2 regions of the Clostridium sp. HBUAS56017 genome follow, and region 1 is predicted to be linked to the other one. Evidence: a T-box and tRNA genes for the amino acid it is inferred to sense, from the RefSeq annotation. Region 1 holds a T-box; the other holds one or more tRNA genes.

Region 1 (7,133 bases):
TGCATCTAATAAATCCATATCTACAGTAATACTTCCTACATAATCTAGTTCAGCTTGTACCACCTTTGCTCTGTGTATTTTCCCTTTTAACATTGTTACGTTCATTTCTATAACCCCCACTATATTTCAAAAATAAAGTTATCTATTAATCTAGTTTTTCCAATATATACAGCAATAGCTACCAACACAGGCTTTTCTATAGTTTCAACATCCTTCATTGATAATAAATCGACTATTTGAACATAGTCTATCTTTGCTAATTTCTCACTCTCTATATTTCCCTTTATCAACTCTATAATATTTCTACTATTTCTTTCTCCTGAGTTTATAGCTTCTAATCCTAACTTTAATGACTTACTTAATATTACAGCGGCTCTTCTTTCTTCTTTACTTAAATAAGTATTTCTAGAACTCTTAGCTAATCCATCCTCTTCTCTTATTATTGGACAACCAACAACTTCAATATTTAAATTTAAATCACTAACCATTCTCTTTATAATGGCTAATTGTTGTGCATCTTTTTGTCCAAAATAAGCTTTATCTGGAGCTACTATATTAAATAATTTAGTTACAACTGTACAAACTCCACCAAAATGCACTGGTCTACTTTTTCCACATAAGTTCTCAGTAAGTCCTGTCATGTTAATTGATGTACAAAACCCTTCTGGATACATTTCTTCTCTTTGAGGTGTAAAAATAACATTTACTCCTGAATCAGAACATAAGCTACTATCCCTTTCTAAATCTCTAGGATAACTTTCTAAGTCTTCATTTGGTCCAAATTGAGTAGGATTAACAAAAATACTTACTACAACCCTATCATTTTCTTCTACTGCCTTATCGATAAGGCTCTTATGTCCTTCATGTAAATATCCCATTGTTGGCACAAAACCTACAGTTAAACCTTCTTTTCTCCACTCTCTTACAGCATCTCTAACTTCTTTAATAGTACTTACTACCTTCATACTTCTCACCCCTAATACAACTTTTCTATAACATCTTCATCTATTTTGAAACTATGAATTTCTGCTGGAAAAACTCCATCTTTGACTTCTTGATCGTAACTTTTAAAAGCATTTTTCATTACTTCACCTACGTTTGAGTATTTTTTAACAAACTTCGGTGTAAAATCAGAAAATAAACCTAACATGTCTTGATAAACTAATATCTGACCATCACAATGAACTCCAGCACCTATTCCTATAGTTGGTATAGATAATTGACTAGAAATAAGCTTTGTTAATTTTGCTGGCACACATTCTAGTACTACAGCAAAAGCCCCTGCTTCTTCTACAGCTTTTGCATCTTCTAAAAGTTTCTTAGCTGTCTCTTCACTTTTTCCTTGTACCTTAAATCCTCCAAATGCATTTACAGACTGTGGAGTAAGTCCTATATGTCCCATAACAGGTATTGATGCATTAACTATTGCTCTAACGCTTTCTGCAACTTCTTTTCCTCCCTCAAGTTTTACTGCTTGAGCTCGTCCTTCTTTTATTAATCTACCTGCATTAATAACTGCATCATAAACTGAGGCTTGATAAGACATAAAAGGCATGTCTGTAACTACTAATGCGTTCTTTGTCCCTTTTGCAACAGCTCTTGAATGATGTATCATATCTTCCATTGTTACAGATAGAGTATCCTCATACCCTAAACAAACCATTCCTAATGAATCTCCAACTAAAATCCCATTAATTCCCGCTTCATCAATTACCTTCGCTGTTGAATAATCATAAGCTGTTAACATTGTTATCTTTTCATTTCTTTGTTTAGATTCCTTAAACGTTATACTAGTATTCTTCATAATCTATTCTCCAATCATATTTTCTATCTTTTCATAGCACTTATCTTGATTTTTTATCATTGCTATTTTTAACAATTTTTTTGACATTAATTTATATAATTCTCTATCTTCATTATTTAAATGATTTATATGCTTCTCAATTGTGCCTATATCATTTCTTTCAACAGGTCCTGTCAAACTATTAATTATACCTTTAGATCGAATGTTAGAGACATTATTATTAATTAATGGATACAATGCTTCAATAGCCTCCTTTTCATTAAATCCATATTCACTTAAAAGAATAACAGCCTCTTCCACAAGAGCTATAAAATGATTACTTGCAACTACGGAAGCTAGATGATATCTTGCTTTATCTTTATTTGTAATAATTTTAGTCTTATTCCCTAACCTGACAAACATATCATTAACTAAATTGATATATTTAACCGACCCCTCAATTGTTATAAATGCTTCTTTTAATCTTTTATGAGAATTATATTTATCGCTGATTGCGAACATTGGATGGATTGAATAGCCAAATGCGTTATGGCTTTCAATATTAGAAAATACTCCTGAAGATAATGATCCACTACAGTGGCAAATGATTTTATTTTTAATCGACAACTTATCTATGCTATCCCATATTTCTTCTATAACTCCATCTGGAGTCGTAATGAAAATAGTATCACATTCTTCTATAAGTTCTTCCATATTTTCAAAGAACTTAGTACTTGTAAATCTTGCTGCTTCTTTTGCAGAATCTGAATTTTTGCTATAGTACCCAACAACCATTAAGTTATTTATACTAAAATACTTTCCTAAGGAAAATCCTACTTTTCCTGCTCCTATAAACCCTATCTTTATGTTATCACCTCCAAAACTAGAGTGTGACACTTTCTAGTCCCATTCCTATATGGATATGAGCTGTCTAAAATAACAAATCATTATCTGGTGTAGCTTTCTATAAAAATACCACCCACTCTTAGAATTTAACATATTTATATATGTATTTCAATATAAAAAACCAGCTTTTATTTTTATAATAAAAACTGGCTAATTAATCATTACTATTTTATTACATCACATCTTAAGTATGACTTTAACACCTCTGGAACTAAAACACTTCCATCTTCTTGTTGATAGTTTTCTAATATAGCTGCAACTGTTCTTCCAATGGCCACACCTGACCCGTTTAGAGTATGTACAAACTGTGGTTTATCTTTTGGAGTTTCTTTATACTTAATATTTGCCCTTCTTGCTTGGAAGTCTTCAAAATTAGAACAACTTGAAATTTCAACATATCTACCATAGCTAGGCATCCATACTTCTATATCATACTTTAACGCTGCTGTAAATCCTAAATCCCCTTTGCATATTCTAACTATTCTATAAGGTAGTCCTAATCCTTGAAGTACTGATTCAGCATCTTCTACAAGCTTATTAAGTTCATCATAACTATCTTCTGGCTTACAGAACTTAACTAACTCAACTTTATTAAATTGATGTTGTCTTATTAATCCTCTAGTATCTCTTCCAGCAGACCCTGCTTCTGCTCTAAAACAAGCTGAATAAGCTGCATGCTTAATTGGAAGATCATCCCCTATTAAAACTTCATTTCTATACATATTAGTCACTGGAACTTCTGCAGTTGGAATTAAGAAATATCCATTATTCTCAACCTTAAATGCATCTTCCTCAAACTTTGGTAATTGTCCAGTCCCTGTCATACTATCTCTATTAACCATATAAGGAGGAAGTACTTCTGTATATCCATTCTCTATTGTATGTTTATCTAGAAAATAGCTAATTATAGACCTTTCAAGTCTAGCTCCAAGACCCTTATAAATAGTAAATCTTGAACCAGCTACCTTGCCCCCTCTTTCAAAATCTAAAATATTTAATTCTGTTCCTATATCCCAGTGTGCTTTTGGTTCAAACTTAAACTTAGTTATCTCTCCCCAAGTTTTTATTTCAACATTATCTTCATCTGTTTCCCCTTCTGGAACTTCTGGATTCGGAATATTAGGTATTCTTAACATGATATATTTTATTCTTTCGTCAATTTCGGCCACTTTTATATCAAAAGCCTTAATTTCATCACCTAATTCTCTCATTTCTTCCATTACAGATGTAACATCTTCTCCAGCCTTTTTCCTTTTAGGTATTTCAGCTGAAACTTGATTTCTTCTTCCTTTTAATTCTTCAACTTTTACTAGTATTTTTCTTCTTTCTTCATCTAAAGAAATTACTTCATCTATTACTGAAGAATCAAAATCTTCTCCTCTATTTGTTAATGCCTTTTTAATTCCTTCTGGATTAGTTCTAATTCTTTTTAAGTCTAACATTCTTTTTCCTCCTCAAATTACTAAAATAAATATAAAAAAAGAGCCCCTTCCCTTAAAAAAGGGACGAAAGACTCCGCGTTGCCACCCTAATTGATAGAATAAATTTATCCTATCCTCTTAATTAATTTAACGATTTCCCGTTCTGCTCATCACAGACCCTCCAAGGTGGATTCATAATAACAAATTATTAGTTTGCACCAAACACTAACTCTCTTAAAATTAAATCATTACTACTAGCCTTTTCAAAGGTTTACTATTTTATTATATTAACTATATAACACTTTTCTAGTCCTTGTCAATATTTTACTAAGGCATTTTATTGTTTTTCAATATTTTTAGTAGATATTATATCGACCCCAGTATTAAGTATATTTCTACATATAACATCTCCTATATATATTGGAGTGCCTACATATATTCTACCCAATACCTTGGAAAACTGAACAAATAGTTCTCTGTCAACTGCTTCGCTACTTTTTATAGAAACAACTCTATGTTTACTATCTCCCTTTATTCTAACTAAACTAGTAAATACTTCTTTCAATATAGATATCCCCCTTATTATAAGTATTTATACTTCATCAAATTCTTTTATCCTATTAAGCCAAACCTTAGAATCCTTTGAATCCTCCACTATATCGGTTGGCCTTTTATCCATCTCTCTAGCTAAAATATTTATTATTTTCCTCACACAATATGATCCATGACAATTTCCTAATGCTGCACCTGTTCTTCTTTTAATACCTTGAACTGTTCTAGCTCCTAGAGGTCTTCTTATTGAATCAATAATCTCTCCTTCAGTTATTTCATTACATACACAAACTATATTTCCATACCTCTTATCTACTGATATTAACTCATTTCTTTCTTCATTATTCATATCTCTAAATCTGTATATTTCTCTTCTTTTATCTATGAAATCCTTTTTTTCAGTAGTTTTCAAATTATATGCTATGGATATACTTATGCTTTGTGCTATTGCAGGTGCAAGTGTTATTTTCCCATAATGAGTACCTGTTACTCTTATATATCCATTGCTTAAATGCTTATCATCTATAACCATAGAATCTTTCTTATACGTATCACTAAATATATTATTTACATTACTTTTATCCATCCCAGGAACTATCATATTGGCATAATCTATGCCATCATCTATATTTACTGCTCTAGGATTCTTTATTCCTATAATAGATCCTCCAGATAAGTTTGGTATATTAATTACAAATGTTTTCTCGTCTAATACCTTTATTACAACTTTATCTAAAGGATTATCCATGTTATCATCTATTAAATAATAACTCATGTTTTTTGAATCTTCTTTATCATCTATAATATCATTTTTCTTTATACTTTTTCCGTCAACATACATTTCATTCGCTATAGTATCAACTACTACTCTACAAGTAAATTTATTTTTATTTGTGGTCACTTTGAATCCCTTATTAATGTTACTTATTTCTATTACTTCTTCCTCAAATCTAAAGTTAACTCCATTCTCAGCAGCAACTTCGGCATATGCTATTGCTAAATCATATGGAGCTATTATAGCAACATTTTCCGAATACAATGCCTTCTTTACATCTATTTTTAAATTGTTGTCTATCTCCAATGCTTCTTTTCCATCCACTAATTCAACATTGCTTATTTTTCTATTCTTAGCCCTTTCATACATCTGTTCTATCCCTTTAATGGCAATTTCACTATCAGTTACTCTTAATGCGCCTATTTTTTTATATGGCACTTTAAATTTAGAACAGGCTTTTTCTATTAGTCTACTCCCTATGTTTTCTAATGATGCCATCACAGGATCTGAAGTTTCTGATCCATCGTAGACTACTGATGTATTTACAAATGATATATCATCTGCTATATCATAATCCTTTTCAATGAGTGCTATATTTAAATTATACTTTGACATTTCATAAGCCACTGAACACCCTATTATTCCTCCACCTAAAATTAATACATCATAATCCATAATATACCTCCACATAAACGTCAAATTTAGCTATTCTATAATAAAACCATTCATTTTTAGTTCTTTTAAAATATTACTCATATTCTCTTTTGTATCAGTTGATATAGTATGAATATGAATTCCATCTGTTAGTAAAGATAATAATTTGGCCTCATTGCTTCTGTATTTTACCAAGAACTTATCTAATTCATTTAAGTTTTTTATCATTAACATCCCTTTAATTTCACCGTATAATGGATGTTCAACTATAACATCCTCGACAATCCCTCCATATTTTATTATAATATTAAGTTCTTCTGCTAATCGACTATCATCATGTACTACTGCTATTATTTCCTTCACCCTATTTTCTTCTCTACCTATTATGTATCCGTCCGGGGTTGCTATTATTTTATTGCCTTTTGCTCTTAGTATCGCTACATCCTTAACAATAATTTGCCTTGTTACATTATATTTTATAGCTAATTCAGTCCCTTTAATTGGCTTATTACTTTCTATTAAGTTTTTTAATATTTGCTCTCTTCTATCATTCGAATTCATAATTAATTACCTTCCCTCATTAACTAATTACTATCATCACATTCTTTTACTATCTTCAAATATACATTTGTTCCTATATCTTTCCCATGATGTTTTCTAATAGCCTCTATAAATTCATCATCATACTTATGTATATTTCTTAACAACTCAACTGATTTTTTTGGATGGTTATAATATATATCTATTTTTTTACTAAAATTATATCTTTTTAATCTCCCTTTGGTCATCTTATCAAGAATAACAATTAATGATTTATCTATTATATTTAAGTTTCCTAACGATTTTCCAACATCATGTAGTAAAGCTATTTTAGCTAGTTTTTCCTTATCTACATCCCTTAAGATGGATTTGCTTAAGGCATCTTTACATACTCTTATTGAATGATGTTTTTCTGATTTACTCAATTTATTAAACAAATTTTCTTCATCGTTATTTAAATACTTCTTAATAACACTTATATCTATTGGTTTAAACTTAGATG
Region 2 (18,275 bases), on a different contig from region 1:
CCTCTATTTGGTACTTGCTCTGCTCTCTTAAGAGCTTTTTCAGAGAAAGTACAGACTGCTAATCCTGGAGGTAACCCAAGACACTTTTGAGATGATGTGATACATATATCTATACCACACTTGTCTACTTCCACCTTACTACCAGCTGCTGAACTCACCATATCCACAATGTAAACAACATCTGGATACTTTTTAATTACTTCCCCAATTTCTTCAACAGGATTCATAACACCAGTTGAAGTTTCATTATGAGTTACTGCAACTAAATCATATTCGCCAGTTGCTAATGCCTTTTCGACATCACTTGGATCAACTGCTTTCCCCATTTCATATTCAAAGATATCTGCTGATACATTATTGAACTTGGCCATTTCATACCATCTCTTACCGAAGGCCCCAACTGAAAATACTGCCGCTTTCTTTAGTGTTCCACATCTTATTGCTCCTTCCATAAGACCACTACCTGAAGTGGTTGAAAGAAGGATCTCACTCTTAGTGAAAAATACTTTTCTCAAATTATCACTAATTCTTCTTTGAAGTGCTGAAGCATCCTTACTCCTATGTCCTATCATAGGTGTTGCCATCTTTTCTAAAACTTCAGGACGGACTTCAACTGGACCTGGAATAAATAATCTCTTATGCATATAGCATATCCCCCCAATTTTTATTATATTATCAAGGTTAATAGTATATTTTAACCTTTTTGTTAATTTTACTACTAATTACATTTCAATTCAATACTTTACCACTCCAAATTATCCTACAATATATTATTATTTCCCCTTAATTTTTTTTTCATCATAAAAGAAAAGGAACTGATTTATATAAGAATTAAATCTTATTTAAATCAGTTCTTTTTTCATTTCTAATACATCCATACTTTTGTCAAAAAAAGTATAACCAAGAAATATAAAAAAGCTACAATTGCTGCTATAGGAAGAATTAATTGAAATAAAGCTATTATAAGAGCTAAAATATCTTTTTTCCCTAAATTCTCACTCTTTAGTTGTTGTAATTCCTCTTTTCGTTTTTCTTTGTCTTCTATCTTTTCAAATCTCCTAATACTAAATGGATTCATCTTCTATCCCTCATTTGCTTTATGACAAGCTACAAAATGATTTTTTATTACTTCTCTATACTCTGGCACTTCATTTTCACATATATCACTTGCATAAGGACACCTAGTATGAAACTTGCATCCATTAGGAGGATTTGCTGGAGACGGAATATCTCCTTTTAATATTATTCTATCTCTTTTTGCTGTTGGATCTGGAATAGGAATTGCAGACAATAATGCTTTAGTATATGGATGCAGAGGATTTTCAAATAATTCTTCTTTATCTGTAAGCTCCATCATAGAACCAAGATACATAACACCTACTCTAGTACATATATGCTCAACTACAGAAAGGTCATGAGATATAAACATATATGTAAATCCCTTTTCCTTTTGAAGTTTTACTAACAAATTAATTATTTGAGCTTGTATAGAAACATCTAATGCCGAAACTGGCTCATCAGCTACAATAAATTCAGGATCTAATGCTAGAGCTCTAGCAATTCCTATTCTTTGTCTTTGTCCCCCTGAAAATTCATGTGGAAATCTATCTATATAATATTCTGGCAACCCACACTGACTCATTGTATCAAGAACTTTTTTTCTTAATCCATCTTTTGATACTAATTTATGATCAATTAAAGCTTCTCCTATTATTTGACCAACTGTCATTCTTGGATTTAATGACGAATATGGATCTTGGAATACTAACTGCATCTTAGGACGAAGACTTCTAAGTTCTGTCTTTTTCATAGCACTTATTTCTTGTCCTTTAAAATATACTTTGCCTGCCGTAGGTTTAAGTAATTGTAATATAGTTCTCCCAGTAGTAGATTTACCACACCCAGATTCCCCCACAATACCTAAGGTTTCCCCTTTCTTTATTTCAAAAGAAACATCATCAACAGCTCTTACATCTCCAACTCTATGTTTAAAAAAGCCCCCCATAATAGGAAAGTATTGCTTTAAGTTTTCTACTTTTAATACTAATTCCTCTGTCATTATTTCTTCTCCTCCTTTGATGCAGTCTCTTCATCATATAACCAACATGCAACCTTATGATTTTCACCAATAAGCTTCAAACTAGGTATAGAGGTTTTGCATATATCCATCACCTTATCACATCTATCACAGAAATAGCAACACTCCTTCATTCCTACTGGATTTGGAACTTGCCCTGGTATTGAATAAAGTTCTGTTTGTCTTTCTGATAATTTGGGTTTTGATTTTAGCAATCCAATAGTATATGGATGAGAAGTTTCTTTAAATATCTCCATAACAGGGGCCTCTTCTACAACTTTTCCAGCATACATAACCACAACATAATCTGCCATTTCAGCAACAACTCCAAGATCATGTGTAATCAAAAGTATGGAAGTTTTGAATTTATCTTTAATGCCTCTCATAAGGTCTAAAATTTGAGCTTGAATCGTAACATCCAATGCCGTTGTCGGCTCGTCTGCTATTAATACTTTCGGATTACAAGAAAGCCCCATAGCTATCATTACTCTTTGTCTCATTCCTCCTGATAACTCATGCGGATATGAATCTACTATTTCATTTGCTCTAGGTATTCCTACTTCTTCTAATAACTCTATAGATCTCTTTCTTGCAGCCTTTTTATCCATTCCTTCATGAATCATTAAACTCTCTGAAATTTGAAGTCCAATTGTAAATACAGGATTCAAAGAGCTCATAGGCTCTTGAAATATCATAGCAATATCCTTACCTCTTATTTTTCTCATTTCTTCATCTGACAATTTTAACAAGTCTTTGCCATCATATAATATTTCTCCACCTTCAATACTACCATTGTCCTTTGAAATTAATCCCATAATACTCATGGCAGTTATTGATTTTCCACAACCTGATTCCCCAACTATACAAACTGTTTCACCTTTTCTTACACTAAATGAAACATCATTAACTGCTTTGACTATTCCAGCTTCTATCTTGAAAAAGGTCTTTAAACTCTTTATTTCTAATAAATTATTACTCATACCTCTTCCCCCTATCTCTTCATCTTTGGATCTAATGCATCTCTAAGTCCATCACCTAATAGATTTACTCCCATAGTAATTATTAGTATGCATATACCTGGTGGTACCCAAAGCCAAGGTCTATTTTTAAAATCCGGAAGATTATTTGCAATAGTAATCATATTTCCCCATGAAGGAACAGGTTCAGCAACTCCCATTCCAAGATAACTTAAAGCTGATTCTGTTAAAATAGCTGATGCTATTCCAAGAGTTGCATTTACTATTATTACTGGAATAACGTTCGGAATTAAATGTCTTATTATTTTTCTTCTATCTCTAAGACCTAAAGCTTCTGTTGCCTGCATAAATTCTTGTTCTCTTAAAGATAAAATCTCACCTCTAACAAGTCTTGCAATAGTTGGCCAAGATAATATTCCTATTATGAAAATTAAAAATACAATCCTTAGAGAAGCACTTACCTTAAGGTCTGATAATACACTACCCAAAACTAATATTATAGGTAAGAAAGGAAGAGCTAAAAAAATATCTGTTATAGACATTAAAATAGAATCCACTTTTCCTTTATAATATCCTGCTATAGCACCTACTAAAGTACCTACTATAGTTTCTATTAATACAGCTACAACTCCAACCAATATTGATATTCTTCCTCCGAACATTAATCTAGTTAGCATATCCCTACCTAAATAGTCAGTTCCTAATACATGTCCACCTCCTGGTGGCATTTTTAGATCATCTGTATGAGTATTATAGCCATACTTCATAAAAAATGGTCCAACAAAACTAAATAAAACAATAATTATTATAAGTATTAAGCCAAGCATGGCTAATTTATTCTTTTTCAATCTATTCAACACCATTTTTGAAGGTGATATTATTTCTTGCTCTTTTTCATTAACTAAACTTTCCATTAGCCTTCCTCCTATTTCAATCTAATTCGTGGATCAACCACTGCATATAAAACATCAGAAAGCAAATTCCCAATTAAGGTCAATATGCCCATAAACATGTTGAATCCCATAACAAGTGTATAATCTCTATTAACAATAGCATCATAGCCAACTTTACCAATTCCAGGCCAAACAAAAATAGTTTCTGTTATTATAGCTCCTGCAAAAAGTGATGGTATAGTTAATCCTATATATGTAATTATCGGTATTAGCCCATTTCTTAATGCATGTTTATATATAACCACTTTTTCTTTTAACCCCTTAGCTCTAGCTGTGCGAATATAATCCTGTCTAATAACTTCAAGCATGGAAGTTCTAACATACCTAATATAGTTTCCTATATTTAATATAGTTAGTGTAGCAACTGGCAAAAACATATGTTTTAAAAGATCCATAAACTTAGCCATTCCTGTATAATTAGTCCCTGCAGTACTCATTCCTGCTACAGGAAGAATTCCAAGCTTTAATGAAAAAATATTTATAGAAACTAATGCTATGAAAAATGATGGAAGTGATATTCCTATAAACGTTAGTATGGTAAACGTTTTATCAAACTTTGAATACTGCTTGACTGCTGATATAATTCCTATAGGTATTGATATAATTAAACACAATATAAATGATACAAAAGCTAAGTAAAATGAATTCCATACATAATCTCCCAAAACCTTACTAACAGGCTCTTTATATTTTAATGAATCCCCAAAGTCCATTAGAATAGCTTTTTTAGCCCAATTAATATATCTAACTGGTACTGGTTTATCGAATCCATAAATCTCCTTCAGTTCTTGAACTTTTTCCGCACTCATATTAGGATTAGCCTTTGTATCAACAAAGTCCCCTGGTGTTAAGTTTACTATAACAAAAAATATAATAGATAAAATAAACATTATTGGTATCATTTTTAATACCCTTTTTATAATATACTGTATCATTTAACCTTCTCCATTCCACAATTAATATACTTAATCTATTAAAGGCATCATTAAAAGATGCCTTTAATAACTTTTTATTAATTCAATTAATCTTCTACAGACACCTTGTAAAGATTATAAGTATAACGTACGTATGGAGAAACTTCTAATCCTTTAACTCTTCCATTATATGCCCACATATCATTTCTTTGATACATATAGATATATGGTAAATCTTCATTCAATTCTTTATACAATTCTTTGAATAGTTCTTTTTGCTTATCTTTATCTGATTCTGCTGCTATCTTCTTATATATCTCATCAACTTTAGAATTTGAATATGCAGTTTTATTTTGTGATCCGTTTGTTCCATATATAGGACTATCATTGGGATCTGCTGTTAATACCCATGCCATGAATAACATATCCCAATTGCCAGTCTTTTGTTTTGCTGTCATTGAATTAAAGTCCATCTTTTCACTAGTGAACTTAATTCCAAGTTCTTTCCAGTTATCTGTAGCTACTGATAAAAGCGCATCTACTACTGAATTTGGAGTAGTTCCTGTAAAGTTAATTTCAAGCTTTTGACCATTTTTTTCTCTTATTCCATCTGATCCTACTTTCCATCCAGCATCATCTAACATCTTTTTGGCCTTATCCATGTCAAACGCATAATCTTTGTCCCCATCTGCATATGCCCATGAAGCTTTAGATTGTGGAACATTTATAACACTTGCATATTTTCCATATACTGAGTTGACTATTTTAGCTCTATCTAAACCAGTTGCCAATGCTTGTCTTACAGCTTTATCTTTAAATATTGGCTTAGCTTCATTAAATGCTATATATCCGTATCCGTTAGTTGGGAATAACTTATATGACATATACCCTAATCCCTCTATAGTTTCTACATTGTCTTCTGAAACAGTAGGACTGACTATATCTACATCTCCAGATTGTAACATTGGAATTTGTACATCTTCCTCAGTAATCTTATATATAAGATTCTTCGTTTTTGGTGTTCCTTTATGATATTTAGAATTTGCTTCTAAATCAATTTCTTGCCCCTCTTTGTAAGAAGTCAACTTATAAGCACCAGATACAGGTCCTGGCTTTTTATATGTTTCCTTTAATCCATCTGTATTTCCATGTCTATAGTACTTTCCATAATAACTTTCAGGAATAGGTCTAAAAACTCCTAAATCATATATAGCTGATGAACTTTTTTCTTCTAAAGTTATTTTTATAGTTTCATCATCTACAATTTGAATTCCTGATATATCTTCTGCTTTTCCTTCTTTGTAATCTCTACCACCTTTTATTTTTGTTTTTCCTGTAACAAAATCTAAAGGGCCTGTATATGTTCCATCACATACAACTTTAATAGGAAATGCTATATCTTTTGAAGTTATTTTGTTCCCATCAGACCATGTTAAATCTTTCTTTAATTTAAAAGTATATGTTAAACCATCATCTGACAAGCCATGGCTTTCAAGTAGGTTATCCTCTACTTCTCCATTTTCTGTATTAGTCATTAAATACTCATACATACTATCAGTAATATAATCGTCATTCAAACTCTCTGCATATAAAGGATTAAGTACCCCATCAGGAGCTTCCGTTCCAATTATCAATGTATCCTTTCTATTTTTAGCTGTTTCAGGATTTTTGCTCATATCAGTAGCATCATAAGTTGTAACTATTGAAGATGTTAAATCTGACTTTTCTTTACTTACAGATGAACTATTTGCTGCCCCCCCACAAGAAACAGCCATTGATGCTGTCAGCATTAAGGATAATACCATTAACACTTTTTTTAATTTCATTTTTTATTCCCCCTTATTATTTTTGATCTTTATTTATAAACCTTTTCTTTTAAAGTTATAAATCCCCAATTGCTTAGTTCTTTAATATATTAAAAGAGGTTACAATGCTTCACCGCTTCATAACCCCTTTGTTATACATCTTAAGTAATATTTAACTTTTCCGTAATATACACCTATATATTGATTAATTAATATAATAATATTATTCACCTGACATGTCAATATATTCTTTATTATATATTTCTTTATATTAATTTAATAATTATCCACATCATTTTTCAAAATATAATACCGACTCTGTTTCTCTGCAATACTTAACACAAATACATTGCGCCAATTTTCTCGGACACTTATAGCATAGACATCCCAAATCATCTCCAGCACATTCACCACTTTTCTTTTCTGGGCACTCTCCACAATTAACTCCATTACCTGCTGGCATAAAATCATCTCCTCTTCTTACTTACAATTATAGTTATATAGAATATATTTTTATAAGTCTACTAGGATAATTATACTCCAAAGCATTATAAAAAAACTCATTTAAATAAATGAGTAGAAGTAAATGAAATATTTATTTTTATATTCTCACACTATAAAGCTAGTACTTATGCTAAATACAATAAGAAAGAGACTTTCAAAATTACTTTGAAAATCTCTAGAATATCTTCTTTCTTATCATATTTTATTACGTTGAAGTATAATTATAACCTTATTAATTTCTTTTTGAGTAACAAAATTAAATTAATATATCTTTTTTACTAAATACAATGTGGGCAATTACATAAGAAAATATTATAGTTCCTATCATTAATCCAATACCTAAACTAATGTTGAAATTAGGATTTTGAAACACTCCACTAATATCTCCACTAATTACATCCCCACTTCTACCATAGTTAAAGAACATAAGGTGAGCTACTTTAGCTACTTTAGCAGATACCATACATGCCATAGTACTTGCTACTGATATTATTACAGTTAAAGCCATAGTTGTCATACTACTTTTAAATAAAGCTGATATCAAAAATACAAATGCACAGCAAGTGATAATGAATAAAACTTGTAACCCAAAGCTTTGAAGCAAAGCATCTCCTCTTGTAGCCGTAAATCCACTATTAGTCACTTGCTTAATCATAGGTTCACCCATTCTATTTAAGTTTGAATAATCAAATTCATATGTTTTATGAATTATTTCAGGTATTTTTGTTCCATCAAATCCACCTACAACTCCTACTACTCCGAAAGCTAGAAGTTCAAGTCCACCTATCATACTTACAACTGTGATAACAACTGCAATAAACTTTGATAAAATCACCTTGCCTCTTGATATAGGCTGTACCAATAAGAATTTTAGAGTAGGAGGTGTCGATTCCCCTGATACCATATCGCTCATAAATACAGCAATACCTGATACTAATATTATTAATCCTAAAACCTGAATAATATCTTTTAAATAGTTTATAGCATTAAACTTCCATGATTCAATTGGTTTTACATCATTATCTAAATAATAATTAATTGCTTCTAATCTTTCATTTTGATATTGTTTGCTTTCTTCATTTCCACTTTTGTCATTTAAAGTTTTCTCTATATTTTCTTTTTCATTTTCTAAATTCTTTTTCCAGCTATTCGGGTCATTTTCATTTTTTAACAAATCTTCTTGTATCTTAATTAATTCTTGATCTTTCTCTATTTGTTGCTTACTATTTATAACTTCTTCTTTAGCCCATGATTCAGAACTTTTTTCCGCATCTTTAATTCTATTATTAGCTAAATCTATTTGTCTATTCAACGATTCAATTTGCCCTTGTGGAGAATTTCGATATTCAGAATCCTTAGACCCATAGTAGCTAAGGAATATAGATCCTGTAATAAGAGCTAAAAACAAACCAAAGACTACCCAAGTCTTTCCTCTCCTAAGTAGCTTTATTAATTCATTCTTTATTAATGTAAATATCATTATCTCATTCCTCCTTCCACAAGTTCCATATATCTTTGTTCCAATTCACTTCTATTTCTATATATCTCTTCAACTTCTATATTTTTATTTATGAGTTCTTTTAATACAATGTTAGTACTTCCAAATTCTATTATAATATGAATTTCATTTTCCTTAATCTGTGCATCTCTGACATTACCTAAAGTTTTTAATATAGTTACTGCCTTGACTTCATCTTTTGCTACCTTCAATGTTAAACTATCTAATTCAGTTTCTACACTGTTATCACTAATTTTTTCTACTGATTGTATAATTCCTTTATTGATGAAGGCAACTCTATCACAAAGATTTTGCACTTCACTTAAAATATGAGATGAAATAAATACAGACATACCCTTTTCTTTAGCAGCCTTCTTAACTATATCTCTAAAATCCAGTATTCCAGATGGATCAAGTCCATTTGTAGGTTCATCCAAAATCAATAACTTAGGATTTCCTATTAAAGCTGCTGCAAGTCCTAATCTTTGCTTCATTCCTAATGAATACTTTCTAACCTTGTCATTAATTCTATCTTTTAATCCTACAAGTTCAATAAGTTCTTCCACTTCTTCCTTAGACACTCCTCTAATCCTAGCTATTTGCATAAGATTTTCTCTTCCTGATAAGTACTTGTATAACTCAGGATTTTCTACAACTGCTCCCACGTATCTTAGAGCCTCTTCTTTATCCTTTTGAACACTATGTCCACAAATTGATATATCCCCTTCATTTTGAGCTATAAGTCCAACCAACATTCTTATTGTAGTAGTCTTTCCAGCTCCATTAGGCCCTAAAAAACCAAATATTTCGCCTTCTTCAACTGTTAGATTTAAATCTTTTATAATTTCTCTTTTGCCTAGTCTCTTCTTTACACCTTTAACTTCTAAAACATTCATTATTTTTCCTCCTTAATACCTATAACTAATACTATCCTCCAAAACTTAATATTTCTGTAAATAACATCTTAAGAATTCCTTAACTAATTCTAAATATATTTCTGTATAAAAAAAGACCCTTCAAAATGATTCAACTCATTTTGAAGGGCTCTATCTTTACATAAATAACTTAAATATTATAAGTGCTGCTACACCAGGAATACCTAATGTACCTGCAATCAAAGCAGTTACTAAATTAATTCCTATGTGAAAATTAAAGCTCGCTCCGATTAAATTAACTATATATAAAAGTACGACTCCAAATATACCATTTAATAATATCTTTAATGGCCACTTAAAAAGTTTAAGTAAAAGAAATAATAAGACTACACCTATTAATCCATATATTATTAATCTAGTATCTGCAGATTGTAATAATTCCATTTTCTCACCTCACTACTATCCTATTCAGCTAATTCTAAAAATTTATCAACAATATACTCATTACTTACCGAAATTCCTCGTTCCCTTGCAATAGATAGTAAATGATCAAATCTCTTCATAGCAACCTCTTCTGAGTATATTGCAACTTCAATAAGCCTTGGATCTTCAACATTATTAAAAATATTTCTTGCTGTTTCAATTTCAAGTAAAGCATATTCAATTTCAGTAATTAATTCATCATCTGTTTTATTGTTACTTATTATACCTTTAACATATTCAATAATATTTCTTTTATTCATAACATGCCTCCAAATAATTTATCTAGAGTCTTGCCATTTATTTGATCAAATATACATTTTTAACATTTAAAGGTAACACTTTTAACTTAACTCACATATACTATTTCTATAAGAAGCTTTTCACTCATTATCAAACAAAACTTCTAAAACTCCCATCTATCTATTAAAGGGTCCATTTATTATTGGGCCCTCCTTTATATCTCTTTTCTTCCCTCTAAAGCTTTGGATAAAGTAACTTCATCTGCATACTCCAAGTCTCCACCTACAGGCAAACCTGAAGCTATCCTTGTGACCTTAACATCAAGAGGTTTTAATATTTTAGATATATACATAGCTGTCGCTTCTCCTTCTATATTAGGATTAGTTGCTAAAATTACTTCTTTCACTTCTTCCTTCATTCTTGAAACTAATTCTCTAATCCTTATATCTTGAGGGCCTCTTCCTTGCATTGGAGATAAATTACCATGTAAGACGTGATATGTACCATTGAATTCTTTAACTTTTTCCATAGTCATTATATCCTTAGGCTGCTCAACTACACATATTACACTATTATCTCTATTAGGATTTGAACATATAGAACATGGATCTTTATCCGTAAAGTTCCCACATACCGAACAATACTTAATAGTTCCTCTTGCCTTAACTAAAGCCCCTGCAAACTCTTTAACTTCATCTTCAGGTAAATTTAAAACATGCAAGGCTAGTCTTTGTGCTGTCTTTTGTCCTATACTTGGAAGTTTTGCAAACTCTTCTATTAACTTTTCTATAGCCACTGGATAAAAATCCATATTAATTCATTCCTTTCAAAACATGCATATTAATCTTTATCTCTAATAAAGAAGACATACAAGAATTAAGCTTGTATGCCATCAAAAGTAGATATGCTAGAATAAACCAGGCATATTCATTCCACCTGTTAATTTTCCCATTTTGTTTGAAGTTTCTTCATCAGCTTTTCTTAATGCTTCATTTACTGCACTAAGTACTAAATCTTCTAACATTTCAACATCATCTGGATCTACTACTTCAGGTTTTATATTAATTCCTAATACTTCTTTCTTTCCACTAACACGCACTGTAATAGCACCACCACCAGCTGAAGCTTCAAATTCTGCTGATTCAATTTCTTTTTGAGCTTCTTGCATTTGCTTTTGAAGCATTTGCGCTTGCTTCATTAAGTTGTTCATATTGCCTCCACCGAAGCCTCCTGGGAAACCTCCTCTTGCCATAAACAATTCCTCCTTAATACTAATCTATTTTTCTATTATATAGCATTTTTTATAACAATTCTATCACTGATTTATAATAATTTATTCATCTATTATTTCTACTAATGAATCTCCAAGAGCATCAATCAATATATCTTCAGGTCTTCTCTCATCTTCCCCAGTTTTCTCTACGGTAAACTTTACTTTAATATTCTCTCGCATGACTTCAGATATTACTTCATTTATAACTTTATAGTTATAAGGTTTTTCTAATCTCTGCTTATTAAAAGCATATTCATCATCATACTGTATAGTTAATATTCCACCACTACAAGCTACAGGTTTTCCAGTAACTATTGATGCATATACTACCATTGCTCTCCTAGCTTTAAAGGCTTCTAAGATATCTTTCCAAGCTCTTTGAATATCCCCAATAGTTGTAACTGAATCACTATTCTCTTCTAAATCAAATTTATTTTCTTCATGTACTGAATTTGCAGATACTTTTGCTGAAACCTTATTAGTTTTAACTGCATCTTGCTGCATTCCTGCTGATGCAGCTACAACTTTCACTTTTCCACTTCTCAAAGCTTCCTCAAGTTTATTTACTCTAGCTAATATAACCTCATTTGAAGTGTCATATTCAATTTTGCACATTTTAATTGTAGCTAATTCTAAATACAACCTAGATTGTTTGCTAAGCTTCGCATTATTTTCAGCTTCTTGAAGTATCCTTATATCTCTCATTATTTCTTCAACTCTCATTCTAGAACCTTGTTCTTTAATAAGAGATATATTTTCTAATGCCATATCTAGCACTTCTTCAGGGTTATTAGTTACCTTAATCATAAGCAGATTTCTAAAATGGGTAATTAAATCTTTAATAAATAAGTGAATATCCTTTCCCGCAAATACTATTTTCTCTATAGTATTTATAGCTTTTTCAATGTTTCTCTCAACAATAGCTGATGTTATCTCAAATAAATACTCATTTGTAACAAGTCCAAGCATTCCAATAAGTGAATCATAATCCACCTTTCCATCTCCCATGGCAATAGCTTGATCTAATATACTTAAAGAATCTCTCATAGCTCCATCTGATACTCTAGCTATTAAGTCTAAACTTTTATCATCTGCTAATACGCCTTGTGCCTTAACAATTTTTCTAAGTCTATCTGTTATATTTTTACTACTTATTCTTTTAAAATCAAATCTTTGACATCTTGAAAGAATAGTTATAGGAAGCTTTTGTGGATCTGTTGTAGCTAAAATAAATATTACATTAGCTGGAGGCTCCTCCAGTGTCTTCAAGAAAGCATTAACAGCTCCTATTGATAACATATGAACCTCATCCAGTATATAAATCTTAAATCTAGCCTCTTGAGGAGGATATTTAGAATCATCTATAATATCTCTTATCCTATCTATTCCATTATTCGATGCAGCATCTAATTCTGTTACATCAATAGCTAAACCTTCATTTATCTTTTTGCACATTTCACATTCATTACAAGGTTCTCCATCTATAGGATTCAGGCAATTCAAAGCCTTTGCCATAACCTTTGCTGTAGATGTTTTTCCAGTACCTCTAGTCCCACAAAAAAGATAGGCATGGGCTATTCTATCATTTAATATTTGATTTTTCAAAGTGGTAGTAATATGCTCTTGTCCAACTACATCCTCAAAATTTCTGGGTCTCCATTCTCTATATAACGCTGTATACGCCAAGGGCTTTCACCTCTCTATCATCATAAATACTTTAATTTTTATTATACACCAATTATAAAATATTTAATATATTTTATAATTGCCATTATAACCAACCACAAAGATTCAACTTATGCTATATAAAATAAATGTTAACATTAAAATTGAGGATATCCAAAAAACAAATTTTTTGAATATCCTCAATTCTATAGATATGAAGTACTTGATTGTAACAACCTATTTTGAATTCTGTACCCTATTATTACTGCTAAAACTACTTTAATAATATCAAATGGTATGAAAGGTATAACTCCCGCCATTAAAGCTCCCTTAAATGTCAGGTTTGCTACAAATGCAAGTTGTATTGTTCCTATTATGTAACTTATTCCAACTGCCAGAATGCACGCTAACGAAATCATCAAATAGTTCTTTTTATATTTACAAGAGCAATATCCAATAATTGCTGCTACCACCGGAAAGGAAATTATGTATCCTCCTGTTGGGCCAATTAATGTTTGAAATCCTCCTGTAAATTGCGAGAATACAGGAATCCCAATTGCCCCCAAAAGAATATAAATTAAAACTGACATTGTTCCAAGCCTTCCTCCTAAAATTACTGCTGTTAGGACTATTGCAAAAGTCTGCATTGTAATCGGAACCCCAGTGAAAGGAAGTGGAATTGATATTTGTGCTAAAATTGCAATTATTGCCGCGAAAATTGCACATATAATCTGTTTTCTTAAACTTATTGTCTTATTCATACTTTTATCCTCAACCAATTAATTTTTATGTACAAGTTTATAGTAATATAGCTCGTTTGTATTGTCAACTTGAATATTTTTATAGGTTTACAATCTTTTGTGCTATAATCATAGGCAGGAGGAGATATTACATGGAAGAAAAAATTTTAGCTGAACTTAAAAAAGCCAAAGATTATATATCAGGAGAAACATTAAGTTCAAATTTAATGATTTCACGTGCTGCAATTTGGAAGCATATTAAAAACTTAAAAGCAAAAGGATATGTAATAGAAGGGGTATCTAATAAAGGTTATAAATTAGTTTCAACTCCAGATATAATTAGCCCTAATGATGTTTTGGAATCTCTCACTACATCTAATCTTTGGAATGATATTATCCACTTTGATACAATAGATTCAACTAATAAAAAGGCAAAGGAACTTGCTTCTAAAGGAGCTAAAGATGGTACAGTCATAATTTCTGAAATCCAAGAAGCAGGCAATGGTCGCTTTAAAAGAATATGGTCATCTCCTAAAGGCGGCATATGGTTTTCGTTAATTTTAAGGCCTAATATTATTCCAACAGAATGCCCTAAAATTACTCAAATAACAGCTGCTGCTATGCATAAAACATTATGTAACCTAGGTGGCAACTTAGAAATCAAATGGCCTAATGATATTATTCTAAACGATAAAAAGTTATGTGGAATACTAACAGAACTTAAATGCGACCTAGAAACTGTAGATTATTTAATAGTTGGTATTGGACTAAATGTAAATATAGATAATTTTGATGATGAAATATGTTCTATTGCTACGTCACTAAAATTAGAACTTGGCAAACACTTTAATAGAGCTGAAATTTTATCCTCATTTTTAATAAATTTCGAAAGATTATATACCCACTTCATTACTAATGGCGATATAAGTGAAACCATAACTATTTGTAGAGATAACTCAAATTTATTTGATAAGAAAGCTCGACTTATCACATGTAATACAGAAGAGTCCGTTACATGTCTAAGGCTTTCTGATGATGGAACTTTAATTATTAAAGACACCTTTGGAAATGAGAGAGCTGTGTTATCAGGAGAAATTACTTTTAAATAAAATCTTATAAATTAACATATTATTTTTTGCCTATACAGATTATAATTAGTATAAAAGTTAACAGTTAAAACATATTGTTATTTAGAGGAGGATACTAAATGAGTATTTATGACAAAAAATATTTATCCATAGTTAGAAATATCTTAGAAAATGGATATTATGATAAAAATAGAACTGCAGTGGCTACATATAAATTACCACATCAAATAATGCAATTTGATTTACAAAAAGAATTTCCTATTCTAACAACTAAATTTGTTGCATTTAAGACATCTATAAAAGAAATGCTTTGGATATATCAGAAACAATCAAATATTGTTGAAGAGCTTAGGAAAATGAACGTTAAGGTTTGGAATGAATGGGAAGGTGAAGACGGAACAATTGGCAAAGCTTATGGATACCAAGTTAAAAAATTCAACCAAATAGATAACTTAATTGAAGCATTAAAAAATAATCCTCAAGATAGAAGGATGATGATTAATCTTTGGAATTGGGCTGATCTACCAGAAATGAACCTTGCCCCTTGTTGCTTCCTTACTATGTGGGATGTAACAGATGGAAAACTTAATTGCATGCTTGTTCAGCGTTCAGGAGATATGGGCTTAGGTGTTCCTTTTAATACATGCCAATTTGCAGTGCTAACACATATGCTTGCCCAAGTTTCAGGACTAAAACCAGGCTTATTAACTCACGTAATTAATAACGCTCATGTATATGACAATCAAGTTGAAGGATTAAAATTACAGTTAACAAGAGAAAATGATGCATACGATGCTCCAAAATTTTGGATAAATCCTGATATTAAAGATTTTTATGCATTTACTCCAGATGATTTTAAATTAGAAGATTATAAACATCATGAATCTATAAAAATGGAGGTAACAGTATAATGCTTTCTATAATAGTTGCAAAAGCAGAAAATAATGTTATTGGTGGTGACAACAAATTACTTTGGCATATATCAGAAGATCTTAAAAGATTTAAGGGAATAACAACCAACCATACAATTATAATGGGAAGAAAAACTTTTGAGTCTTTACCAAAAGTTCTTCCTAATAGACATCATGTCATTATAACAAGAGATGCTAACTATAAAGTGGATTCTGACCAAGTTACAATATTGCATGACCTAAATGAAGTTTTAGATAAATATGAAAACTCTGAAGAAGAAGTTTTTATTATAGGTGGAGGGGAAATTTATAATTTATTATTCCCTTATTGTAAGAAACTTTATCTTACAAAAATAAATAAAAACTTTGAAGGTGATACTTATTTCCCAAATATTAATTTTAATGAGTGGGGTGTTATTGAATCATCTTATGAAAAGATCAATGATGAAGATGGTCTTAAATATGAATTTATTAACTTAATAAGAAAATAAGAAAAAGAGGGTATCCAAACTAAATTGGATTCCCTCTCTTTCTTGTCCTATTGTCCTATATTGTTAATCCTATTGAAGAGTAACCTTAAATTATATTTCTCATAAAAAAAGCCTTCCTTTTATTAAGAAAGGCATTTCTAACAAAATTATGAACCGTGCACCCCAGTTCGACTATAACTCGTATGCGTTACCCATGTAGTTAGCTCAAGCCAGATAGATCCACGGCACACGGAAGTGACCACTTATCGCTGCTTCCTTCCGGACCTGACGAGGTTCATGGGTTCCGTTGCGTGGGACCCGACTATCAACACCACTTGCATGGGGCAGACCATATTCATTATAGCCTCTCTGGGGAATTCAATCCTGCTATAGCGGATTGCAGGTTACAAGGCACCGCTAACTCCCCATCTAGCACGGCATTGGCGGAGAGAGGGGGATTTGAACCCCCGATAGAGTTGCCCCTATACACGCTTTCCAGGCGTGCTCCTTCGACCACTCGGACATCTCTCCATGCTCTAATCAACTTTCATAATATTTGCCTAATCAAGACCAACTATTTGGTTTTGACACTTTTTCATTCTAGCATAAATATTATTCTTGTTCAATAGAAACATTTTCTTTAAAAGGTTCTATTATTATTCTAACTTATCTTTTTCCCTTTAATGCTAATTACTATAATACCAATAATTCCTGCAACAATACCAATAATACTAACTAACTGTGCCACTCTTAATCCCATAAACATTAAGCTATCTGTCCTTAAACCCTCAACAAAAAATCTGCCTAAAGAATATAGTGAAATATAACTACAGATAACTATCCCATTATGTTTTTCTTTCTTTTTATATAAGATAAATAATAATATTCCACAAACAAGTAAATTCCATACCGATTCATATAAAAATGTAGGATGATAATATGCTCCTTGTATGTACATGCCTTCTTTTATAAACCCTGGAAAATGACTTATAAAAGATTCACTTACAGGCCCTCCATGAGCTTCCCTATTCATGAAATTTCCCCATCTTCCTATTGCTTGCGCTAATATAATTGATGGCGCTGCAAGATCAACATATTCTATCAAATTCATTTTCTTAACCTTCGCAAATATAAATACCACTAAAAAAGCTCCAATTAAGCCACCATGAATGGCTAATCCACCTTCACGTATATTAAATACATCTATCAAATTATCTCTGTAATTATCAAATTCAAAAATAACATAATATAGTCTAGCTCCTATTATTGCAAATGGGAAAGCCCATAAAAAACAATCTGTCACCAAATCAAAACTCAAATTTTTCTTTTTGCAATTGTACCAAGCTAAACCTAATGCAAGTATAACTCCTAAACCAATTAATATACCATACCATCTTATTTCTAAACCAAAGACCTCAAATGCTACTGGATTCATAACATTTCCTCCTATATGTTGTTTTTTGGCGGAGAAAAGGGGATTTGAACCCCTGGTACCTTATAAAGGTACAATAGTTTTCGAGACTACCGCTTTAGACCACTCAGCCATTTCTCCATAAAATCACTTTTTCCTTCTTGTAGAAAAAAACTTTTTTAATAATTCACTACATCTATCATCATAAGTCCAAATAGTATTTACAAAACTATTTAAACTTCTATTATCAATTAAATTAACTACAGAGCCACAAGCTCCCATATCTTTATTAAATGTTCCTATATATAATCTAGAAATCCTACTTTGAAGTATTGCTCCTGCACACATTGGACATGGTTCTAATGTTACATACATTTCTGAACCATTCAAT

Evidence for each region. The T-box of region 1 lies ahead of serS (serine--tRNA ligase). A T-box ahead of a tRNA ligase gene usually reads a tRNA of that ligase, here a tRNA-Ser.
Region 2: it has a tRNA-Ser gene. The T-box ahead of serS (serine--tRNA ligase) is inferred to sense a tRNA for this amino acid. The anticodon was not compared.

What each region holds. Positions count from the first base shown of each region.
Region 1 is NZ_SULK01000020.1:792-7,924, reverse strand. Features, by position in the region: gene panD (aspartate 1-decarboxylase) at 1-105, opposite strand, end outside; gene panC (pantoate--beta-alanine ligase) at 120-965, opposite strand; gene panB (3-methyl-2-oxobutanoate hydroxymethyltransferase) at 977-1,804, opposite strand; gene FAY47_RS15360 (Rossmann-like and DUF2520 domain-containing protein) at 1,808-2,650, opposite strand; gene serS (serine--tRNA ligase) at 2,854-4,131, opposite strand; T-box leader at 4,188-4,386, opposite strand; gene FAY47_RS15350 (DUF1667 domain-containing protein) at 4,448-4,678, opposite strand; gene FAY47_RS15345 (FAD-dependent oxidoreductase) at 4,703-6,112, opposite strand; gene FAY47_RS15340 (transcription repressor NadR) at 6,143-6,652, opposite strand; gene FAY47_RS15335 (HD domain-containing protein) at 6,676-7,133, opposite strand, start outside.
Region 2 is NZ_SULK01000024.1:33,271-51,545, reverse strand. Features, by position in the region: gene FAY47_RS16895 (alanine--glyoxylate aminotransferase family protein) at 1-644, opposite strand, end outside; gene FAY47_RS16890 (hypothetical protein) at 866-1,078, opposite strand; gene FAY47_RS16885 (dipeptide ABC transporter ATP-binding protein) at 1,082-2,059, opposite strand; gene FAY47_RS16880 (ABC transporter ATP-binding protein) at 2,059-3,057, opposite strand; gene opp4C (oligopeptide ABC transporter permease) at 3,069-3,968, opposite strand; gene FAY47_RS16870 (ABC transporter permease) at 3,980-4,942, opposite strand; gene FAY47_RS16865 (ABC transporter substrate-binding protein) at 5,029-6,747, opposite strand; gene FAY47_RS20445 (hypothetical protein) at 7,019-7,189, opposite strand; gene FAY47_RS16860 (ABC transporter permease subunit) at 7,487-8,710, opposite strand; gene FAY47_RS16855 (ABC transporter ATP-binding protein) at 8,710-9,624, opposite strand; gene FAY47_RS16850 (pro-sigmaK processing inhibitor BofA family protein) at 9,781-10,047, opposite strand; gene FAY47_RS16845 (DUF2508 family protein) at 10,068-10,346, opposite strand; gene recR (recombination mediator RecR) at 10,541-11,137, opposite strand; gene FAY47_RS16835 (YbaB/EbfC family nucleoid-associated protein) at 11,234-11,578, opposite strand; gene dnaX (DNA polymerase III subunit gamma/tau) at 11,660-13,285, opposite strand; gene FAY47_RS16825 (biotin transporter BioY) at 13,471-14,025, opposite strand; gene FAY47_RS16820 (biotin--[acetyl-CoA-carboxylase] ligase) at 14,157-15,113, shown strand; gene FAY47_RS16815 (thymidylate synthase) at 15,212-16,003, shown strand; gene FAY47_RS16810 (dihydrofolate reductase) at 16,003-16,494, shown strand; RNA gene ffs (signal recognition particle sRNA large type) at 16,648-16,911, opposite strand; tRNA gene FAY47_RS16800 (tRNA-Ser) at 16,915-17,004, opposite strand; gene lgt (prolipoprotein diacylglyceryl transferase) at 17,135-17,908, opposite strand; tRNA gene FAY47_RS16790 (tRNA-Ser) at 17,935-18,025, opposite strand; gene FAY47_RS16785 (nucleoside deaminase) at 18,032-18,275, opposite strand, start outside.